2 regions of the Streptomyces sp. NPDC028314 genome follow, and region 2 is predicted to be linked to the other one. Evidence: predicted binding sites of a transcription regulator. Region 2 holds the regulator's gene; the other holds the start of a gene.
What was found. Region 2 encodes HrcA, which represses chaperone genes, less so after heat shock. Its sites were predicted from a motif close to TTNGCACTCNGNNNNNCNGAGTGCNAA; they were not measured.
Positions count from the first base shown of each region.

Region 1 (4,206 bases), on a different contig from region 2:
GACAAGGGTCTGCAGGAGCTGATCAAGCTCGGCCTCGTCGAGGACAAGCCGTACAAGATCTTCGGCGCCCAGGCCGAGGGCTGCTCCCCGGTCTCGACCGCCTTCAAGGCCGGTCACGACGTGGTCCGCCCGCAGAAGCCGAACACCATCGCCAAGTCGCTGGCCATCGGCAACCCGGCGGACGGCCCGTACGTCCTGGACATCGCGCGGCGCACCGGCGGCTTCGTCGAGGACGTCACCGACGAGCAGGTCGTCGAGGCCATCAAGATCCTCGCGCAGACCGAGGGCATCTTCGCCGAGACCGCGGGCGGCGTGACCGTCGGCGTCACGAAGAAGCTCATCGAGAACGGACAGCTCGACCCGGCGCTGACCACCGTCGTCCTGAACACCGGTGACGGCCTCAAGACCCTGGAGGCGGTGGCCGCGGAGAGCGGGCAGACCGCCACCATCCGCCCGAGCCTGGACGCGTTCCGCGCCGCCGGCCTGGCCTGACCCTCACCCCGAACTCCGGAAAGGCAGTAGCGCCATGAGCGTCAACGTCCGCATCCCCACCATCCTGCGCACCTACACCGGCGGGCAGGCCGAGGTCTCCGCCGAGGGCGCGACCCTCTCCGAGGTCATCGAGTCCCTGGAGAAGAGCCACCCGGGCATCGCCGCCCGCGTCCTGGACGACCAGGGCAAGCTGCGCCGCTTCGTGAACGTCTACGTCAACGACGACGACGTGCGCTTCGAGGGCGGCCTGCAGGCGGCGACCCCGGACGGCGCCGGAGTCTCGATCATCCCGGCCGTCGCCGGAGGCTGAGCGGACGGGCGCGCCCCTCGGGGCGACGCCGACGCCACGGATACGCACAAACCAGAATTGCCCCCTCCGCTAATAAGCGGAGGGGGCAATTCTGGTTGGTTGGGCGCGGTAGAGTTGGGGAAGTCCCATCCGCTGTTCTTGCCCGCCGCATATGAGCGGGCCACCGGATGGTTGACATTGAGTCAACATGCAAGTGCGATATGGGCCTTTGGTGCCGGGATGTCAGGCCCGAGTTGCCCGGGAATATGCCAAATTTTCACTCTATTTCAATGTTTTCGCGTGTCCAGAATTCTCGTCGGAATGACCTGTTGCAGACAGCACCGGTGCGGATACATTCAGCCGCGGTCGAGGCGTTCCGGCGCAAGTTCTGACCCGGGTCCGCGAAGTGCGGATCTGCGCAAGGGCCAGTAATAGGGGAGTTAGGCATGGCTCAGGGCACCGTCAAGTGGTTCAACGCGGAGAAGGGCTACGGCTTCATCGCGGTCGACGGTGGTGCGGATGTGTTCGTCCACTACAGCGCCATCCAGATGGACGGGTACCGCACCCTTGAAGAGGGTCAGCGGGTCGAGTTCGAGATCTCGCAGGGCCAGAAGGGTCCGCAGGCGGACATGGTCAAGCTCGCACTCGGCTAGTCCCGGCGCGATCGACCACCGACGCAGCAGGTACACGTGCATACGAGGGGCTCACATCCTGGACACGGGATGTGGGCCCCTCGTGCGTGCCCGCCTCCCGCCAGGGCGTTCGCGGGGTCTTGCCCGAAGCCGCTTGCACTCGGAGGGGTCGAGTGCTAATCATTGGCGTTAGCACTCTCCGGGTGAGAGTGCTACTAAACGAGGACCGGGCCGGTGAGGCCCGCAGGGTCCGGCGGGAAGGAACCGCCTGACTCGCTGGCCGTCCGTCGCGGGCGCGGGCGCGGTCCGGAGCAATCCACCCCTGTCCGGGAGGACCACTTCAGATGGCCAAGATCATTGCGTTCAACGAGGAGGCCCGGCGCGGTCTCGAGCGTGGGATGAACCAGCTCGCCGACGCCGTCAAGGTCACCCTTGGCCCCAAGGGTCGCAACGTCGTCCTTGAGAAGAAGTGGGGCGCCCCCACGATCACCAACGATGGTGTCTCCATCGCCAAGGAGATCGAGCTCGAGGACCCGTACGAGAAGATCGGCGCCGAGCTGGTCAAGGAAGTCGCCAAGAAGACGGACGACGTCGCCGGCGACGGTACGACCACCGCCACCGTGCTGGCCCAGGCCCTCGTCCGCGAGGGTCTGCGCAACGTGGCCGCCGGCGCCAACCCGATGGCCCTCAAGCGTGGCATCGAGAAGGCCGTCGAGGCCGTCTCGGCCGCCCTGCTCGCGCAGGCCAAGGATGTCGAGACCAAGGAGCAGATCGCTTCCACGGCCTCCATCTCGGCCGCCGACACCCAGATCGGCGAGCTCATCGCCGAGGCGATGGACAAGGTCGGCAAGGAAGGCGTCATCACCGTCGAGGAGTCCCAGACCTTCGGTCTGGAGCTGGAGCTCACCGAGGGCATGCGCTTCGACAAGGGCTACATCTCGGCGTACTTCGCCACCGACATGGAGCGTATGGAGTCGGCTCTCGACGACCCGTACATCCTGATCGTCAACTCCAAGATCAGCTCGGTCAAGGACCTGCTGCCGCTCCTGGAGAAGGTCATGCAGTCCGGCAAGCCGCTGCTGATCATCGCCGAGGACGTCGAGGGCGAGGCCCTGTCGACCCTGGTCGTCAACAAGATCCGCGGCACCTTCAAGTCCGTCGCCGTCAAGGCCCCGGGCTTCGGTGACCGTCGCAAGGCCATGCTCGGCGACATCGCCATCCTCACGGGCGGCACGGTCATCTCCGAGGAGGTCGGCCTCAAGCTGGAGAACGCCGGTCTCGACCTGCTCGGCCGCGCCCGCAAGGTCGTCATCACCAAGGACGAGACCACCATCGTCGACGGTGCCGGTGACAGCGACCAGGTCCAGGGTCGCGTCAACCAGATCCGCGCCGAGATCGAGAACTCCGACTCGGACTACGACCGCGAGAAGCTCCAGGAGCGCCTCGCGAAGCTGGCCGGCGGCGTGGCCGTCATCAAGGCCGGTGCCGCGACCGAGGTCGAGCTCAAGGAGCGCAAGCACCGCATCGAGGACGCCGTTCGCAACGCGAAGGCGGCCGTCGAGGAGGGCATCGTCGCCGGTGGTGGCGTGGCCCTGCTGCAGGCCTCCTCGGTCTTCGAGAAGCTGGAGCTCACCGGTGACGAGGCGACCGGCGCCAACGCCGTGAAGCTCGCGCTGGAGGCCCCGCTCAAGCAGATCGCCGTCAACGGTGGTCTCGAGGGTGGCGTCGTCGTCGAGAAGGTGCGCAACCTGCAGATCGGTTGGGGCCTGAACGCCGCGACCGGCGAGTACGTCGACATGATCGCCGAGGGCATCATCGACCCGGCGAAGGTCACGCGCTCCGCGCTGCAGAACGCCGCGTCGATCGCCGCGCTGTTCCTGACGACCGAGGCCGTCATCGCCGACAAGCCCGAGAAGGCCGGCGCCGGCGCCCCGGGCGGCATGCCGGGCGGTGACATGGACTTCTGATCGGCCCCGGGCTGATCGGCTGTTCCGTACGCGTTCCGAGGGCGGTACCCCCAGCGGGGGTACCGCCCTCGGGCGTTCAGAACGTGGTGTCGAGGGTGCAGTCGAACGGGGGACGACGGCCGCGCCCGGTGCTTGGGACGGGGCCGCATCGGCAGGGTGAGTTTGGTTGACTCGGGGGCATGAGTGAGAGCAGCGCACCCTTCGTCAAGATCTGCGGGCTGAAGACCGCGCGCGACGTCGACGCGGCCGTCGAGGCCGGGGCCGATGCCGTCGGGTTCGTCTTCGCGCCCGGCAGCCCCCGCACGGTCGACGCCGCCCTCGCCCGTGAGCTCGCCGGGCGGGTGCCGGCGGGGATCCTCACGGTCGGGGTGTTCCGCGGGCAGCCGGTGGCGGAGGTCCGGCGGCTGACGGAGGAGAGCGGGGTGAGCTCCGTACAGCTGCACGGGGACGAGGGCCCCGAGTACTACGGGGAACTGCGCGCGGAGGGCCGTACGCTCATCCGCGCCACGGCCACCGCCGTCGCCGCCGTCGGGGAGTACGGCGAGGACCTGCTGCTGATCGACGCCCCCGATCCGGGCTCGGGCAAGCCGTGGAACTGGGCCTCGGCGGAGTTCACCGCGCCGCAGGGCCGCTGGCTGCTGGCGGGCGGGCTGATGCCGGGCAACGTGCGCGAGGCCGTGCTGACCACCGGGGCGTGGGGCGTGGACGTGTCCAGCGGGGTGGAGCGGGAGCGCGGGGTGAAGTCGCCGGAGCTGATCCGGGCCTTCATCGAGGCCGCGCGGGGCTGACCCCGGGTCCGGGCCCGGTCCTACGGTGCTTCGTGGAG
Region 1 covers NZ_JBVHTP010000014.1:123,323-127,528, reverse strand. Annotated here, with positions in the region: gene thrC (threonine synthase) at 1-492, shown strand, start outside; gene ACZ4TG_RS29160 (MoaD/ThiS family protein) at 527-802, shown strand; gene ACZ4TG_RS29155 (cold-shock protein) at 1,228-1,434, shown strand; gene groL (chaperonin GroEL) at 1,758-3,380, shown strand; gene ACZ4TG_RS29145 (phosphoribosylanthranilate isomerase) at 3,560-4,168, shown strand; gene ACZ4TG_RS29140 (MarR family winged helix-turn-helix transcriptional regulator) at 4,189-4,206, opposite strand, start outside.
Region 1: groL (chaperonin GroEL) is a predicted target of HrcA. The motif match lies at 1,567-1,593, and genes of this name have one in related genera.

Region 2 (4,206 bases):
CGGGCGCGGGCCGGGAGCTCCTGTCGGACGAGGACCGGCGGGTCGAGCGGATCCTGCTGGAGCTCCGGCTGGTGGACGGCGTCCCGCTGTCCCTGCTGGCCCAGGCGGGCCTGGAGGCCTCCCGGCGGGCCCTGGCGGACGGCCTGCTGGCCCCCGGCCCGTACGAGGCCGGCCGCGCCGTACTGACCCTGCGGGGGCGGCTCCTGGCCGACGCCGTGGTCCGGGACCTGGTCGACTGACCCGCCGGTGCGGGGCCGCCGCAGGCTGCGGCGGCCCCGCACCGGCGGTCACGGGGCCGGCCAGGCCGTGACGTGGCCGGTCCAGGCGGACGTGGTGGGTCCCAGGCCGTGTCGTGGCCGGTCAGGCCGTGACGTGGTCGATCAGGTGCTCCACCGCGCCCAGCAGGGTGGGCTCCAGATCGCGGTACGAGGTCACCCGGGACAGGATGTGCTGCCAGGCGGCGCCCGTGTTCTCCGGCCAGCCCAGCTCGCGGCAGATGCCCGTCTTCCAGTCCTCGCCGCGCGGGATCACCGGCCAGGCCGCGATGCCCAGCGCGGACGGCTTCACCGCCTGCCAGACGTCCACGTACGGGTGGCCCACGACCAGGACGTGCGGGGAGGCCACCGAGGCCGCGATCCGGGACTCCTTCGAGCCCGGCACCAGGTGGTCCACCAGCACGCCCAGCCGGGCGTCCGCGGCCGGGGCGAACTCCGCCACGATGGCCGGGAGGTCGTCGATGCCCTCCAGGTACTCCACGACCACGCCCTCGATGCGCAGGTCGTCGCCCCAGACCCGCTCCACCAGCTCGGCGTCGTGCCGGCCCTCCACGTAGATCCGGCCCGCCCGCGCCACCCGCGCCCGGGCCCCGGGGACGGCGATCGACCCGGACGCGGTGCGGGCCGGAGCCGCCGGTCCGCGCGACGGGCGGACCAGGGTGACGACCGCCCCGTCGAGGAGGAACCCGCGAGGCTCCATCGGGAAGACCCGGCGCTTGCCGAAGCGGTCCTCCAGGGTCACCGTGCCCGCCTCGCAGGCCACCACCGCGCCGCAGAAGTCCGTACCGGCCACCTCGACCACCAGGTCGGGTTCCGCCGCCACCTCCGGCACGGCCTTGGGGCGCTTCCACTGGGGGGTCAGGTCGGGGGAGTACTCGCGCATCCGGCCGACACTAGGAGAGGCGCGGCCGTCATGCCTCCGACACGCCGAAACGCGCTGCCAGTGTGGCGCGTTGCGCACGTACGAAGCCCGCGTCGACCACCGCTCCGTGACCCGGCACGTACAGCGCGTCCTCCCCGCCCAGCGACAGCAGCCGGTCCAGGGCCGCGGGCCAGCGGGCCGGCACCGCGTCGCGTCCCGCCTGCGGCTCGCCGGACTCCTCCACGAGGTCCCCGCAGAAGACCACCTCCCGCTCGCCCGGCACGAAGACCGCCAGATCGTGGCCCGTGTGCCCCGGCCCCACATTGGCCAGCAGCACCTGGACCCCGCCCAGCTCCAGCGTCCACTCGCCCGACACCGGGTGGCGGGGGAGCACGAGCAGCTCCACGGCCTCCGTGGCCTGCGCCTCGTCCAGCCCGTGCCGTACGGCGGACTGCCGCAGGGCCTCCCGGCCCCCGGCGAGCAGGGAGTCCAGTCCGACCGCCCCGTAGACCTCGGCGCCCGCGAAGGCCGCCCCGCCCAGCACGTGGTCGAAATGTCCGTGCGTGAATGCGATATGGGTCACGCGCCGGCCCGTCAGCCGCTCCGCCTCGGCCCGCACCAGCGCGCCTTCCCGCAGGCACGAACCGGGGTCGATCAGCAGGACGGACTCGTCCCCCACCACCAGTCCCACCGTGCAGTCCCACACCGGCAGTCGGCGCCGGCCCGCCCGCTCGCCGAGCCGTTCCCAGCCGGCCTCTTCCCAACGTACGTCCATGCCGCGACGCTACCCTGGCGGGCCGCCCTTGCCCCCGGCGTACTACCCGGCCGTACACTGACCGGGGGGTCTCTGGCACTCGGGTGCGCAGAGTGCCAGCAAGGCCCGCGACGGGCCGGGCGAATACCGACCGGAAACCGACCGACGACCGACAGCATCAGGAGGGTGTGCGCGATGCTCAGCGAACGCAGACTCGAGGTGCTGCGCGCCATCGTCCAGGACTACGTCGGGACGGAGGAGCCGGTCGGCTCGAAGGCGCTCACCGAACGGCACCGCCTCGGCGTCTCGCCCGCCACCGTGCGCAACGACATGGCGCTGCTGGAGGAGGAGGGCTACATCGCCCAGCCCCACACCAGCGCCGGCCGGATCCCCACGGACAAGGGCTACCGCCTCTTCGTCGACAAGCTGGCGGGCGTCAAGCCGCTGTCGACCCCCGAGCGGCGGGCCATCCAGAACTTCCTCGACGGCGCCGTCGACCTCGACGACGTCGTGGGGCGCACGGTGCGGCTGCTCGCGCAGCTCACCCGGCAGGTCGCCGTCGTCCAGTACCCGAGCCTGACCCGGTCCACCGTCCGGCACGTCGAGCTGCTGTCACTGGCGCCCGCGCGCCTGATGCTCGTGCTGATCACGGACACCGGCCGGGTCGAGCAGCGGCTGGTCGACTGCCAGACCCCCTTCGGGGAGACCTCTCTCGCGGATCTGCGGGCGAGGCTCAACAGCCGGGTCGTCGGCCGTCGGTTCACCGACGTGCCGCCGCTCGTACAGGACCTTCCGGAGTCCTTCGAGACCGAGGACCGGGCGACGGTCAAGGCCGTCCTCGCGACCCTTCTCGAAACGCTGGTGGAGGAGGCGGAGGAGCGGCTGATGATCGGCGGCACCGCCAACCTCACTCGATTCGGACATGACTTTCCCCTGACGATCAGGCCGGTGCTGGAAGCGCTGGAGGAGCAGGTCGTGCTCCTCAAGCTGCTCGGCGAGGCCAATGAGTCGGGGATGGCCGTGAAGATCGGGCATGAGAATGCCTACGAGGGACTGAACTCCACGTCCGTCGTCTCGGTCGGCTACGGTTCGGGCGGCGAAGCAGTCGCCAAACTCGGCGTGGTCGGACCGACCCGCATGGACTACCCCGGAACGATGGGAGCGGTACGCGCAGTGGCACGTTACGTCGGACAGATCCTGGCGGAGTCGTAAGTGGCCACGGACTATTACGCCGTTCTCGGCGTGCGCCGCGACGCATCGCAGGACGAGATCAAGAAGGCCTTCCGCCGACTCGCGCGCGAACTCCACCCGGATGTGAATCCGGACCCGAAGACGCAGGAGCGCTTCAAGGAGATCAACGCGGCGTACGAGGTGCTCTCGGACCCGCAGAAGAAGCAGGTCTACGACCTCGGCGGCGACCCGCTGTCCTCCTCGGGCGGCGGTGGTGGCGCGGGCGGATTCGGTGCGGGCGGCTTCGGCAACTTCTCCGACATCATGGACGCCTTCTTCGGCCAGGCCTCGCAGCGCGGCCCGCGCTCGCGGACCCGCCGCGGCCAGGACGCCATGATCCGTCTGGACCTGGAGCTGGACGAGGCCGCCTTCGGGACCACCAAGGACATCCAGGTCGACACGGCCGTGGTCTGCACCACCTGCTCCGGCGAAGGCGCCGCCCCCGGCACCTCGGCGCAGACGTGTGACATGTGCCGCGGCCGCGGTGAGGTCTCGCAGGTCACCCGGTCCTTCCTGGGCCAGGTCATGACCTCGCGGCCCTGCCCGCAGTGCCAGGGCTTCGGCACCGTGGTCCCCACCCCCTGCCCCGAGTGCGCGGGCGACGGCCGGGTCCGCTCCCGCCGCAGCCTCACGGTCAAGATCCCGGCCGGCGTGGAGAACGGCACCCGGATCCAGCTCGCGGGCGAGGGCGAGGTCGGCCCCGGCGGCGGCCCCGCCGGCGACCTGTACGTGGAGATCCACGAACTGCCGCACCCGACCTTCCAGCGGCGCGGGGACGACCTGCACTGCACGGTGACCATCCCGATGACGGCCGCGGCCCTGGGCACCAAATGCCCGCTGGAGACGCTGGACGGCATGGAGGAGATCGACATCCGGCCGGGCACCGGCTCCGGCCAGGCGATCCCGCTGCACGGGCGCGGTGTCACGCACCTGCGCGGCGGCGGCCGCGGCGACCTGATCGTCCACGTCGAGGTCACCACCCCGGGCAAGCTGGACGCCCAGCAGGAGGACCTGCTGCGCCAGCTGGCGAAGCTGCGCGGCGAGGAGCGGCCGATGGGCCAGTTCGCGCCGGGCCAGCAGGGCCT
Region 2 covers NZ_JBVHTP010000004.1:430,242-434,447, forward strand. Annotated here, with positions in the region: gene hemW (radical SAM family heme chaperone HemW) at 1-239, shown strand, start outside; gene ACZ4TG_RS12845 (DUF3097 domain-containing protein) at 361-1,158, opposite strand; gene ACZ4TG_RS12850 (MBL fold metallo-hydrolase) at 1,187-1,912, opposite strand; gene hrcA (heat-inducible transcriptional repressor HrcA) at 2,087-3,103, shown strand; gene dnaJ (molecular chaperone DnaJ) at 3,104-4,206, shown strand, end outside.